Linked DNA regions of Methanococcus voltae. Each later gene encodes a partner of the first gene's protein in a complex. Links are inferred from orthologs where the notes say so. Each region holds a gene or a part of one and is shown in the gene's direction. Other genes may lie near its edges. The genes, in order: J3E06_RS02540 and J3E06_RS04190.

What was found.
Region 2: the proteins of J3E06_RS02540 (region 1) and J3E06_RS04190 are in contact, whole or in part, in a crystal structure (PDB 2QMU), measured with the Saccharolobus solfataricus proteins. The link is inferred for Methanococcus voltae from one-to-one orthologs. Residues at the interface, in WP_231918336.1 of Saccharolobus solfataricus: Met1, Leu2, Arg4, Leu5, Tyr6, Lys8, Leu9, Pro10, Ile106, Lys108, Lys109, Glu110, Lys111; in WP_009988771.1 of Saccharolobus solfataricus: Trp33, Pro65, Glu66, Gln148, Val151, Asp152, Val154, Ser155, Lys156, Ala159, Leu160, Tyr163, Arg164, Lys167, Ile180, Ile181, Pro182, Val183, Ser184, Leu186, His187, Ile189, Asn190, Asp192, Ser193.

Annotation. Positions count from the first base shown.
Region 1 is NZ_JANUCR010000001.1:536,588-542,974, reverse strand. Bases 1,106-4,040 are described here. They hold J3E06_RS02540 (translation initiation factor IF-2 subunit beta), read left to right. Parts: upstream 1,106-2,329; coding sequence 2,330-2,752; downstream 2,753-4,040. Other genes in these bases: J3E06_RS02535 (60S ribosomal export protein NMD3), read left to right, coding at 3,025-4,040; J3E06_RS02545 (MinD/ParA family ATP-binding protein), read right to left, coding at 1,161-1,931. Also shown: imidazole glycerol phosphate synthase subunit HisF, read right to left, coding at 184-1,035; more of J3E06_RS02535, read left to right, coding at 4,041-4,158; J3E06_RS02530 (homoserine kinase), read right to left, coding at 4,259-5,182; J3E06_RS02525 (PINc/VapC family ATPase), read right to left, coding at 5,440-6,387. UniProt on the Methanocaldococcus jannaschii protein: eIF-2 functions in the early steps of protein synthesis by forming a ternary complex with GTP and initiator tRNA.
Region 2 is NZ_JANUCR010000002.1:330,421-338,369, forward strand. The notes cover bases 4,821-7,658. They hold J3E06_RS04190 (translation initiation factor IF-2 subunit gamma), read left to right. Parts: upstream 4,821-5,543; coding sequence 5,544-6,773; downstream 6,774-7,658. Other genes in these bases: truD (tRNA pseudouridine(13) synthase TruD), read right to left, coding at 4,821-5,062; J3E06_RS04195 (NOL1/NOP2/sun family putative RNA methylase), read right to left, coding at 6,893-7,658. Also shown: J3E06_RS04150 (methanogenesis marker 17 protein), read left to right, coding at 1-143; J3E06_RS04155 (hypothetical protein), read left to right, coding at 254-655; J3E06_RS04160 (DUF2798 domain-containing protein), read right to left, coding at 711-959; J3E06_RS04175 (phosphoadenosine phosphosulfate reductase family protein), read left to right, coding at 1,559-2,662; nadC (carboxylating nicotinate-nucleotide diphosphorylase), read right to left, coding at 2,726-3,607; more of truD, read right to left, coding at 3,653-4,820; more of J3E06_RS04195, read right to left, coding at 7,659-7,861. UniProt on the Methanocaldococcus jannaschii protein: eIF-2 functions in the early steps of protein synthesis by forming a ternary complex with GTP and initiator tRNA.

The DNA of each region.
Region 1 (6,387 bases):
GGTTTTCCGAGGCATTAAGCCCGCTAATACTAATAGTTCAAGTGATAAAAGATATTCTGGACACTTAAAGATATGAGAGCTTATCTCAATTATGTTAAAAATTTTATTTTTTTATATGCAAATATATTTATTTATTTAAATATACAAATATTACTTTTAAAAAAAATAAATTAAATTTTTTTGTTATATTCTTACGGGTATATTTTCTTCTAACATTTCTTTTTTGATATCTTGAACCGTATATTCTCCGTAGTGTAAAATACTTGCCATAAGGGCAGCATCTGCAAAACCCTGTTTAAAAACATCTTTAACATGTTCTATGTTACCACAACCGCCACTTGCAATTACTGGTATTTTTATGGATTTAGAAATTATGGACGTTAATGGGACATCATAACCTTCTTTAGTTCCATCTGCATCCATGCTGGTTAATAAGATTTCACCAGCACCTAATTCTTCAACTTTTTTACTCCATGTAATGGCATCAATATTTGTAGCTTCTCTTCCCCCATAAATATATATTTGGAACCAGAATTTTCCTTTTTCATCTTCATAAATGTTTCTGGCGGTTAAATTTTTAATGTGGTTGTAATTATTATTTTCATCAATATTTGTCTCTTCAGTTGTAAGATATGTTTTTTTAACATCCATCGCAACAACAACACATTGTGAACCATAGATTGCAGATGCATCAGATATTAATTGTGGCGTTTTAACTGCAGAAGTATTTATTGATATTTTATCTGCACCTGCCCGTAATATTCTTTTGAAATCTTCGACAGTTTTTATACCGCCACCCACTGTTAAAGGAATAAATACCTTTTCAGCTGTTTTCTTTACAACCTCAATAATAATGTCTCTTTTTTCAAATGAAGCAGTAATGTCTAAAAATACTAATTCATCAGCACCCTGTTCATCGTACAATTTGGATAGTTCCACAGGGTCTCCTGCATCCCTTAGGCCTAAAAAATTGGTTCCTTTAACAACTCTACCTTCTTTAATATCTAAACAAGGTATTATCCTTTTAGTAAGCATTTTTTCACCATATAATTAAAAATATATTGTAAATAATTTAATAATAGTTATAATTAAATCATCTTTTATATTTGATTATTTTCCTATTTTTTCATTATTTTCCAGTATTTTATTTTTTTTATTTTTTATTTTTTAATATTGCTTTTAGTATCTTTTAAGTCTTTAGCTACTTTTAACGCTCGAGTAGATGCTAAATCTTTTTTAATATATATTTCAGCTAAATCTTCCGCTAAATTAGATAATTCTTTACTAAATTTGTTCCTTGCCAATACTACAGGCTCCCCTTTTATCCACTGGTCTTCCACAGTAATTTCATATGGTAAAACTGCGATAATATCTTCAAGAATTCCCTCAAATTCGACAATATTTCTATTTTTGTTTAATACAACCCCTATACAATCAATATCTATTGCATAAAGCAGTTCTTTGGTTTTTATCGTGTTAATAACGCCAGGTATACTATCTTCCCCAATAACTATCATTTTGTTCACTATTTTTTCATCAAGGTTTAAAGAAGAAAATAATAAACTACCTTCCACTATGTTTGGAGGTAAATCTATAATGATAATGTCATATTTATTGTTTAATTCATAAATTAAATCTACCATTCTACGCTGGTTTAAATCAGTGTTAAATGAGTTAGGGCTCGTATCTGAAATTATAACATCCAATTCATCATAATTATGTATTATATCGTTAATATCTAAATTCCCCGATAAGTAGGAATTCAATGTATATGGCGTATCTTCAAATCCAAAAAGCAATGAACCAGTCCCTGCATATATATCACAATCTATATACAAGGTTTTTGCTTTGCTACTCAAATAGTATGCAATATTACCAGAAATAGTTGTTTTTCCAGTCCCGCCTTGAATATTGTAAAATCCAATTCTCATAAAATCCCCTGTTTTTTTAATAATATATTTAATCTAATTATATTTTTGTATTTTTTGATATTTTAGTATAATTAATAGTATTATATTTTTTAATTAAATACCTTATGCAATAATTAAATATATTAATCAATTTCTAAAATTTCTAAACATACAATCAATTATATAAATAAGTAAATACTATCATATTATAAAAAAATTAAAATTAATAGATTAACAATATTTTGAATTTAAAATATTAAAAAGTTGATTGATATATTTTACCACTACTTAATTTATTAGGGTTATATTATTTGGTATATGCCCATAGTTAATGAAATTTATATTATATGATTAATCAATATGATTATTAAACTTATTAATTTTTAATTATTTTTAAAAGGAATTTGTAAGTTCCTAAAATGGTGATTTATTTGGATTACAATTACGAAAAATTATTGGATAGGGCAAGAAGTAAGTTGCCAGAAGATGTTTTTAAAGATATAAGATTTGAAATACCTAAAGCAGATAGTTTTGTAGAAGGTAATAGAACAATTATTAAAAACTTTAAAGAGTTAGCTAAATTCATTGAAAGAGATGCACAAGAGTTTTCAAAATATGTGATGAAAGAATTGGGTACTGCTGGCGATTTGGAAGGTAATAGATTAATATTACAAGGTAAATTTGGATACCGATTAGTAAATGAAAAAATACAGAATTTCGTAAATGAATATGTGTTATGTCCAGAATGTGGAAAACCAGATACTAAAATAGTTAAAGAAGGAAGAATTCATTTCTTAAAATGTACTGCTTGCGGTGCTATGAAACCTGTTAAAACATTATAATTGATAAATATATTATATTATAATATATTGTTAGTATTATTATTTGTAATGAAAACGTATACTACAATATAAATAATATTTTTTTAATATTTTTACTTAAAACTGAATTTTAAGTTTATTTTAGGTATATTCTAATCTTTGATTATTTTAGTGGATTATACTAATCTTATATTTTGAATTTTGAAAATTCTTTTATTAATTTACATTTTTTAAAAAATAATATATATGCAATTAAATATGTGTTTATAAAATTATATATATGTGGTGGAATAATGTCAGATGATGATAAAATTACAATAGATAGTGGTTCTAATAGCTCTAAAGGTTCATTTTGCTATCGTTGTGGTCATGAAGGAGAATTGATTGACGGATTATGTAATTTATGTTATAGTCAATTAAATCCGTTGTTTACTGTAGATGAGCGAATAATTATCGAAGTTTGTCATATGTGCGGGTCTTATAAACGAAAATTATGGTGCGACCCAAAAAGTGAGGATACATATGCTATAATGGATGAAATTGCATATTTTGCGGTTAAAGATAATTTAAAAAAAGCAAATAAAGCCGTTGATATTCAAATAATCCCCAAAGAAGCAAAGCAATTACCCGGGGGTAAACATTCGAGAGTGGAAATACCTGTTAACATAATAGCAGAGGGTAAATTAATCGGGGAAAAAAGAGACCGAACTGAAGAGAAGGAAGTAGTAGTTTATTTGAATATGGTACAATGTCCGAGATGTTCAAGATGTATGTCTAACTATTATGAGGGAACACTACAAGTTAGAGCAATGGGTAGGTTTTTATCCGAAGATGAAAGAATTGAATTAGATGATTTTGTACGTGAAGAAGTGGGTAGAAGACTAAAAAAGGATAGAATGGCATTTATTTCTAAGTTCATAATTCAAAAAGAAGGCTTAGATTATCAAATGGGTTCAATGGGTGCTATAAGAAATATTGCTTCTGCAATAAAATCTAAATACGGCGGTAAAACATTGGAAACTGCCAAATTGGTTGGCGTGGATAAAGATACGGGTAAAGACCAGTATAGGATAACAGTATCTGTAAGAATACCGCAGTATTCGATAGGTGATGTAATCGCATATAATGAAAAGATATGTGTGGTATCTACAATATCTGAAGATAAAACCCAGTTAAAATCTTTGGAAAATTCTGAAAAAATAAATTTAAATTGGAATGACGTTGAAAAGAATACTTATTTAGTTTGTAAATCTTCAGAATGCCAAACTGCAACTATAATCTCCGTATCGGAAGATACCATAATGGCAATGGACGACGTTAATTATGAAATATACGAATATAACAATGACATAGAAGTGGAAGAAGGTTCTAAAGTTAAAATTTTCAAAAATGAGGAATTAAATAGAATAATTGATTTAGTAGAATAATAATAATACTAATAATAATAATAATAATAATAATAAAATTAATATAATAAAAATACGTTAAAATTATTATATTAAAATTTTATATTCTATTTTTTTATTTTTAATCTTTAACTTCATAAGCTCCTTTACCGACTTTAGTTTCATAAACTGGGCAATTCCAAATTTCTTTGAATATTTTTGCAATTTCGGAGCTACATTCTTTATTTTTTGGTATTGCAATTATTGCAGGTCCTGAACCACTGATGGTAATTCCATATGCGAATTCTTTGACCTTTTCTTTAGCTTCATCGTATCCCTCTATCAACGTGGCTCTACAAGGTTCTACAACCTGGTCTCCCATCATATATTTGCCTAAATTTTCAAAATCTTTATTATATATGGAATGAATCATGCCTGTAGCTTTTCCAACATTGTTAACCAGTTTTTGCAATGGAATTTCTTGGGGCAATATTTTTCTCGCTTCTTTTGTACTAACTTGGATATTTGGGAGTGCAACAACTACATCCATATCTAATAAGATGTTTAACACTTCTAAAGGTTCATAACTGGTTGTTAGTGTAAAATTGCCCATAATGCCGGGTGCAACGTTATCTGCGTGTGGGGCTCCTGCGGCAACTGCTTCACCTAATGAAGCATATTTTATTAACTTTAAATTATCTAATTCTAAATTAAATAATTTATTCATTGCTACGGCAACACCCGAGCAAGATGCAGAACTACTACCTAAACCGCTACCTGGTTTTATTCCTTTTTGAATTTTAATATGTACACACTCTTTAATATTGAAGTCTTCCATCATTTTTAAAGCAACAACGCCTGCAGTATTTTGGGTAGGGTCCAAAGGAATTTCTTCGGCTTTTTCACCTGAAACACTTATTTTAATCTGTTCACAACATTTACATGAAGATTCTATGATTTCCACATTTACTAAATCATAGGGTTCTTCAAGTGCAAGACCAAAAATATCATATCCTGGACCTAAATTTGCAGAAGTTGCAGGAGAATAAATTGTAATTTCTTTCATAAAAACACCTTTTTATATTGTTCCTTTTTGAAATTTATAAATTCTTGTATGCTTATTGTTTAATTTTTTAAAGTTTTATATTTTTATTTTTCATCATTTTTAATCATTAATACATAACGGCGTTTAAATTAATATATATAACTATTTAAAATGAGAATTAGTTTTAATATATTAAATAATGGATAATAAATAATAATAAATATTGAAATTTATAAATTCTAACTTTTAATTATTTAAAAAAGAAGGTTAAAAAGAATTTAAAAATCAATATATATATCTTTACCTTTTTTCATTGCTTTTTGAAGATCTTTACCAACATTTGTTTTTTTATTGATATTTACATTACCATTCGAGTTTACGGTTGCAGTGCAAACATAATCTCCGTCAACATATACTTTAATATTTGAACCAATATAGTCTTCACCTGCTTCTATTACAATATGTTTACCTGTTTCGACCAATTTAGTCATTTCATAATCATTTACATATTCATAAGTAGGATAATCTGCCATGGGTTCGTTATTTATGATTTTTTCCCTTACATTTATTTTTAAGCCCAAAGTATCTTCAAGTTTTGCAATTTCTTTGCCCCCTTTTCCAATTATGGATGGGATGTATTTTTCAGAAACTTTTATTTCAATAGTGTTTTTATTAACAACTGAAACCTCAGGATAACATTTTTTAGGCAATAATTTCTTTAAAACATCTTTTAATTTATCTTCCGCATAGTTAAATATTGGAGATTCTGTTTTTTGTTGTTTTATTGGCATTACCACAACTTGCTCCCCGTATGTATATATCTCATATTCTGGAGATTTTGTTTCAAAGTCTACGACCTCTATAATAGGTCTTGCGAGGTCCGATTCTTTCATACCATGAGGTACTTTCACATTAAACTCAACTTCGTATACTTTTCCGACTTTTCCGTCTTCAATAAATATAACTGTATCTACAATTTGAGGAATTATACCTAATTCGACTCTCCCGATTAACCTTTGAATTGAATCGATGGGTTTTGAGGCATGCACTACCCCCACCATACCAACACCTGCCATCCTCATATCTGCAAATATTTCAAAATCTTTAGTTTTTCTTACTTCATCATATATTGTATAATCAGGTCTTACGAGTAAGAGTATATCACAAGTATTTTCCATATTATTTTCAAGTGGTGCATACTGTGTTATTTCATTACCCACTTGTAA
Region 2 (7,949 bases), on another replicon or contig:
TTCCTGAAGGTATGCGAGTTAGACAAACTTTACACGGTAAATCAATTGTTATGGTAGCTTCAGAGAAACCAATAGCTCCAGAATGGTTGAAGGAAGCAAAAGATTTAAAAGAAAAATTAGAAAATTCACTCGTAAGATATTAATTATTAAGAAATTATAAAATAAGAAATTATAAAATAAGAATATTAATAATGGGGATAAAAAGAATACATACTAAAACTAAAAAAACTTAAAAAGGAATTAAAGGGAAATTATGAAAAATACCATCTCAAGAAGCTTTGAATTAAAAGATTATGTCATAAAAGGCACCAAATTTGGCGATTATTGGCTAAAATTAGAAGACCACAAAAAGTTAAAAACTGAAATATCCTATATTCCAGAAAATTCAGAATTTTTTACAAAAGAACAAGCTAAAAATGTTGTAAATGCACTTTTTGACATTTTAAAAGGTTTTAAAAAGCAATTACCTGAAAATATTGAGGTAGATGTGTTATTTAAGAGTTTTGATATATGTAAAACAATTCATTTATCAAATAATGATAACAATATTTCTGAAAAAGAAGAAATCTTTAATAAAATTGAATCAAATGATAAAAAAGATGCTATTGATGAAATACTTGTAAATGTGTATTTTATTGTAAAATATGATTTATAAATATACTTTAATTTTATTTTTAACGTTATATTTAACTGTAATGGTATATTAATTTTTAATTTTTTAAAATTTTTGAAGTTATTTTTTTGGCAATTGGATTTGCAATAAATGAATAAGGAACTGCTACAGCAACCGCTATTAAAAATTTAGATGGCCAAGCATACAATAATGTTTTATTAAATCCTAAAACAGACGCAGTCATCGCAAGGGACATTCCAAAGGCCATTAACGTTGCCATAATTACTCCAAAAATGATATTTTGTTGTTTAAAGTTTGTTTTTATTTTTATTTTTTCTGTAGTCATTATTCACCATTTTGGTATATTGGATATTATATTGATACGTTGGCTATTAAATAATATTAAGATATCTAATATTTAAAATTAATAATTAAAAACAATGTTTAAAAATTAGTTATTGTTAATAATCAAGTAAATTAAAAATGGACTGAGCGGGATTCGAACCCGCGGCATCCGCATAGCCAATGCGGCACTCTCCCAGGCTGAGCTATCAGCCCACTTAAAAAAGTATCGTAACATATCATCGATATATTAACATATTCAATTAATCCCTATATTCATATTAATGAATATAACGTCTTATAAAAAAACGCAGAGGAAGGGATTTGAACCCTTGCGGGGCAAAGCCCCATCGGATTTCAAGTCCGACGCCTTTGACCAAGCTCAACCACCTCTGCACATAAAAGAACCCAAAAGAGCAATATCTATCTCTCTATTGTATCTCTCGCAATATACCATTAAGTATTCTACTATATAAAGCTTTCGGAATAATTTTAAATTATAAAGAATATTTTAATCTTAAAAATAATCTATTAATATAATGAAATTCTATGATTATTGAACGAATAACTTATAAATTCAAGATTAATGTAATATGTGATTATATGGAAAATACCGAAAATATAAAAAATATAAAAAATATAAAAAATATAAAAAATGCTGAAAAACCCCCTAAAAATTTAGAGTTTACACAATGGACAATCGAAAAACGAAATTTACACGATTTAAATGAATTAAAAGAAAATATCGTATATAACTTAAAAGAAAATAACTTATGCAATAAAAAAGCCCTATTAATGTTAAGTGGCGGTAAAGACAGTGCAACAGCTCTCGCTTTATGCAAAGAACTAAATATCAATGTCGTTTTATGTATTCATTACGTACATAACTGGAGCTGGGATATTTCCAAAAATGAAGCTGATAACTTAGCTAAAAAGTACGATGTACCTATTATATTCCCCGATATAACGGAAAAACTTTCTAAAAAGATTAAAGGTGCAAAAGGGAAGAGTATTTGTAGAATCTGTAAGGATATTATGAAACTTAGGGCTGTGGAATATGCAAAAGAAAATGGTTTTGATATTATAATAACTGGAGATACTGCTTTAGAAAAAATTTCAGGGCCAATTTTAGATGATTTGAGGGAAAAAAACCCAAAACTTGAAGATAAAGATTTTTATCATAAAATGGAACTTTCGAAAATTCCTCGACGTTATGATACTTATTTTTTGAGACCTCTTTTAAGATTAAGTCAAAATGACGTTATGGCGATTCACGAGCACTATGGTATAAATGTACAACGTGTACACGAAGTAGGCGATAAAATAGGGCATTGGAGGGAAGGTTGCTGTTTAAAATATTGCGACCCTGAAGAAAGGATATCAACGGATTTATTTGACGAAGTTTTTGAATTAAATAAATATCTTACAGAAATTGCAAGGGAAAATAATATCCGAGCTTCAATATTGTTGCCCTCAAAGGACATATTAGTACTTCCGAAGACAAAAGAAAATGTAAAGATAGTTTTAAATGCAGTAAATAATTTTTATTCGTCAAAATCAACAATGAGCAATGATACAAAGAATAATACTAATAATATTGGTATTGAAAACTATAATAACGAAAATAATAATAATAATAATAATAATAATAAAAATGAAACATTAACCTTGGATAATTTTAATTATTCAAGATGGCAAGGTTGGTAATTACAAAATAGAATAAAAATAGAATAATGAATTAAAATATAGATAAAATAAAGAATACTAATTTTAAATTTTTTCTAAATCCAAACCTAAATCAACCGCTTTTGCAGAGTGGATTAAGCAACCCATCGAAATAACATCAATAGGGTGCTTTGCATAGTTTAACACGTTTTTTTCAGTAATTCCACCGCTTAACTCGATAATGGGTTTAAAACCATTTAAATGGTAATTATTAATTATATCTAATGCTTCCTCAATAGCTGAGTCGTTGTAATTATCGAGCATAATTATATCAGGATTATGGTTTATTACTTCTCGAAGCTGAGTATTATTATCGACTTCTACTTCAATTTTTTTACTAAAACTAACTTTTTTAACCCTTTTCATACATTCGGCGATACCTAACGCTTCAATATGATTATCTTTAATCATAATCATATCATCAAGCCTATATCTATGAGTATCCCCACCGCCTACTTTAACAGCGTATTTTTCAACCATCGATAAAAGTGGCAAAGTTTTTCGAGTACAAGCGATTCTAACGTTTGGATTGACTTTTTCAACCATTGAAACGATTTCGTAAGTTTTTGTTGCAATTGCAGACAAGTGCATCATAAAATTTAAAATTGTTCTTTCATATGTGATTATTTTTTGAGCATTACCGCTGATTTCCAATATTTTAATTCTTTTTTTGGAATTTTCGGAGTATTTAACATCTTTAAAATCTATATAATCCCCTTCATCATACAATTTTTTACAAGATATGCCGTTTTTTTCTAAAAATTCGACTACAAAATCCATACCACAAATTTTAGTATTTTCTTTAGCAACAACGAATGCCTTACAGTTTAAATCTTTTGGTATCAACGTTTCAACTGTTAAATCTCCAAAACCAACGTCATATGTCAGTGATTTTTCCAATATATCTATAGCGTGTTTTGTTATCATAATATCACATCATATTATTCATATTGTATATATCATATGAACTATTTAAGATAATTTACCAGTAAATTCCCTTGTTACAATTGTAGCATAGTTTCCTTTTTCTAATTCAAAAGATAACTTTAATATGGCTTTTTCTTTTGAATTTAAATTTTCAGAATTATTGTTATTATTCAATTTTTCATAAATTTTCTCAATTTTGAAGTTATAAACGGGAGTAATCATTTTACGTCTAAGACCTGAAAAATTACCGTAATCTTCTATTCTAAACTTCTTAAAGTCTATACTGTATTTTTCAAACACTTCTTTTTCAATTTCGCCAGCTATACCTTTAGAATATTCCGTTTTATAACCGCAAAGTGGTGCAGTAGGTACGCCATCTTCTAAAATATCGCCTTCAAGTGCACCATATCCGTATTCATATCTTTTATTTAATATTTCGTTGAACAGGTATGATTGATAGGAATTCACAAATAAACTTCTGAGTTGTGGAGCAAATGCGTAAAAAGCCTTTTTGTAGTCTTTGTATTTTAAATACTGTTGTATTAGTCTTTTTTCATATTCGCTTTCTCGAGGAAACAATTTTAAAGCTAATTTAAAGTCTCCATCTTCTACGGCTTCTCTTGCTTCTTTTTTAAGCCCTTTTTCGTTTATTGGCGTACCGCAATAAATATAAAAAGCAGTTTCGAAGTCTCTTTCATAGATATGTTTACCTACAAGGTGAGTAATCGGTCTTTGAAGCCCAAAACGTTGGACGCCAAAGTAGTTAATCACATAATCTAAACTTAAATTTTTAGCATCGTAGGATTCCCCCTCTTCTTCAACGTCCCTAATTTTAATAGAAAACCTATTGCCCCATAAATTACCCATTCTCAATTTTTTGTTTGATTTACAAACATCTCGTATTATAAATTGACCGCCTCTTTTTTCCACGAGACCATTTTTACCAACAGCTTCTAAAACTTCCGGTTTAATGCCAAAACATCCCATTCTTTGAGTTGTTAACGCATATTTATCTTTTGTGCCTGCAAAACCGAAGTTTTTTCTTTTGGTTTTAGTTAGTCTTGCTAAGTCTTTTATTACGTCAATAGTGTTGTAATTAACCTTTTCAACCGTAAAGTGTAAAAAAGACCCATTCCAGCGTTCTACATCTTTAAATTCTTCGGGAATCTCTTCATCGACAATCTGATTTTTTAAGCTTTCATTGGCTCCTAAAACCATTCTATTTTCTAAAATTTCCTCTACGATGAAATCTTCAGGATTTTCTTTTACAATTCCGTCATTCCGTTTAAAATTTGTAATATAATGCTCAATATTTAGTTTTAAATCATTTAAATCATTTTTAACCTTTATATTTCTAAATTTTCGTCGGAAATTATTTCTAAATTTTGAAATATTTTTATTACTTTCTTTTTTTCTTTCATTTACGACATATTCAAATTTTTTATAAGTTTCCATGTGTTTACAATCTCCATTTATTACCAATCAATCTTAAATTAGTAATTTTCATCAGCGTATTTTAATTTTACAAACCTATATAAACTATAAATAACTATCTTCTTTTAATCTAAATATTATTATTTATGTGTACACCGATAATTTTTAGTACGCTATTTAGTATATTGTTTAGTATATTAGTACTTGTACATAAATTTATAATTATGTTATAAAACTTATAAATATTTTATTTTATTTTCAAATGTACGTCAGATTCCTATAAAGATGTATTATCGTACAATTTGTAAAGTATATAGTATAAATTGTAAAGTATGCGGTATTTAAGAATTAAAATAATTAAAAATAATTAAAAATAATTAAAAATAAAAAAAGAGAAATAATAATAAATTGAAAAATAACTTAAAAAATTAAGTCATTTAAGCAATATTCAAGATTAAAATTTAAAAATAAATTATAAAAAAAATCACTCAGGAGGGAAACAGTGACAGGAACGAAACAATCCGAAGTAAATATTGGTATGGTTGGACACGTAGACCATGGTAAAACAAGTTTAACAAGAAAATTAACCGGTGTTTGGACAGATACTCACAGTGAGGAATTAAAAAGAGGTATTTCCATTAGATTGGGTTATGCAGACTGTGAAATTAAAAAATGTCCAAAATGTGAAGGTGCTGAGGCTTATACTGTAGGTACTAAATGTGAATGCGGAGAAAAACCAGAAGTTTTAAGGAAAATCTCTTTCGTAGATGCGCCAGGACACGAAACACTTATGGCAACTATGTTATCAGGAGCTTCCTTAATGGATGGGGCTATTTTAGTTATCGCAGCAAGTGAAACATGCCCACAACCTCAAACAAAAGAGCACTTAATGGCTTTAGATGCTTTAGGCGTTAAAAACATATTAATTGTTCAAAATAAAATCGATTTAGTTTCACGTGAAAAAGCAGTCGAAAACTACGATGAAATAAAAGAATTTGTAAAAGGAACTGTTGCGGAAGACGCACCAATAATTCCGGTATCAGCACACCACGGTGCTAATTTGGACATATTATTAAGTGCAATTCAAGAATATATACCTACACCAAAAAGAGACGACACTTTAGACGTTAGAATGCACGTTGCAAGAAGTTTCGACGTTAATAAACCAGGTTCACCTATTAAAAACTTAAAAGGTGGAGTTATCGGTGGAAGTATTATTCAAGGTATCTTAGAAACAGGTGCAGACATCGAAATAAGACCTGGTATCAAAGTTGTTGAAGGAAACAAAACATCTTGGAAACCAATAATAACAAAAATAACATCACTCGGTGCAGGCTCTAAAAAGGTAAAAGAAGCACAACCAGGTGGTTTAATTGGTGTTGGTACTGAATTAGACCCTTCATTAACAAAATCAGATGCTTTAAACGGAAGTATTGCGGGAAAACCAGGAACTTTGCCTCCTACATTAGAACAAATTACTATAAAACCTCAATTACTCGAGAGAGTTGTAGGTTCACAGGATGAATTAACCATCGAACCATTAAAAACAAACGAAGTTTTAATGTTAAACGTAGGTACTTCAACAACCGTGGGTATAACCGCATCAGCAAGACCTGAAGAAGTAGATATTAAATTAAAATTGCCAATTTGCGCTGATAAAAGTGATAGGGTAGCAATTAGCAGAAAAATAGGTTCAAGATGGAGATTAATAGGATACGGTCTTATAATCTAATTATAAATTAATATAACATAATATAATCTAATTATAAATTAATATAATCTAATTATAAATTAATATAATCTAATATAACATAATTATATTATTTTAAAAATAAAAATAAAAAAACTATTTTATAATTTTTTAAGTTTAGCAATGTAAAATGGCTCATTAGGTGGTAATATCTTAAGTGTACCTTTTATTAACGCATCTTGGATGTTTAATCCTTTATAGTCGTTTTTGTCAAGTTTTATCAATTCTACGTCATTTCTAAGGTTTACAATATGGCTAATTACTTCTTCATCTTCTTCTATTTCTGGTGAGCAAGTACTGTAAACTAATTCTCCGCCAGACTTTAATAAATTAATGGCAGTATGTATGAGCTCTTTTTGACGATTAGAGCAAAATAAAATGTCGCTTCTATTTTTAATCCTGCTACTATCTTTATAAGCATTTCCAGTACACGGTGCATCTAACAATATTTTATCAAATAAGCCCAATTCTTCAGATTTTAAATTAACAGAGTCTGTATTTATTGTAACAACGTCTTTAATACCCATACGGTTAACGTTTGAGGTAAGACTTCTAATTCTGTTTTTATTTACTTCGACTGCAAAAATTACGCCTTCATTTTCCAGTAATTGAGCAATATGGGTAGTTTTACCGCCCGGTGCTGCACACATATCCAATATTCGCTCATTTTTTTGTGGATTTAAAGCAATTACGGGCACCATTGAGGAAATACTTTGCATAAAATAATACCCGTATAAATATTCGGGAGTTGCACCAACTGAAAAAGGACTGCTAACCACTTTAAAGGCATAATCTAAAAAGGTATCTTCAAGAACAACCTTTTTATTTTCAAGCCTTTTTTTAAGTTCTTCCGGTGCTATTTGCAATGTATTAACTCTTATATATTTATAGTTTTGAAATTCAGCGTTATTATTTTCATCGGAATTTTCTTCGCCATAAATACTTTTGTCATAACTTTCATCTGAATTTTTAGGCAAATCTAATTCAATTTTATTGTCTTTTCTAATTTTATCCTTCATTTCTCTCATTTTTTTAATATCACGTAATGAAGAGGTAAGTTTAAGTCCCATAATTTCACCATAATTAAAATATATTTTTATCGTAATTCAAAACTATTGTTTATCATATTATTTATAATTTATATCAATAATATCCATA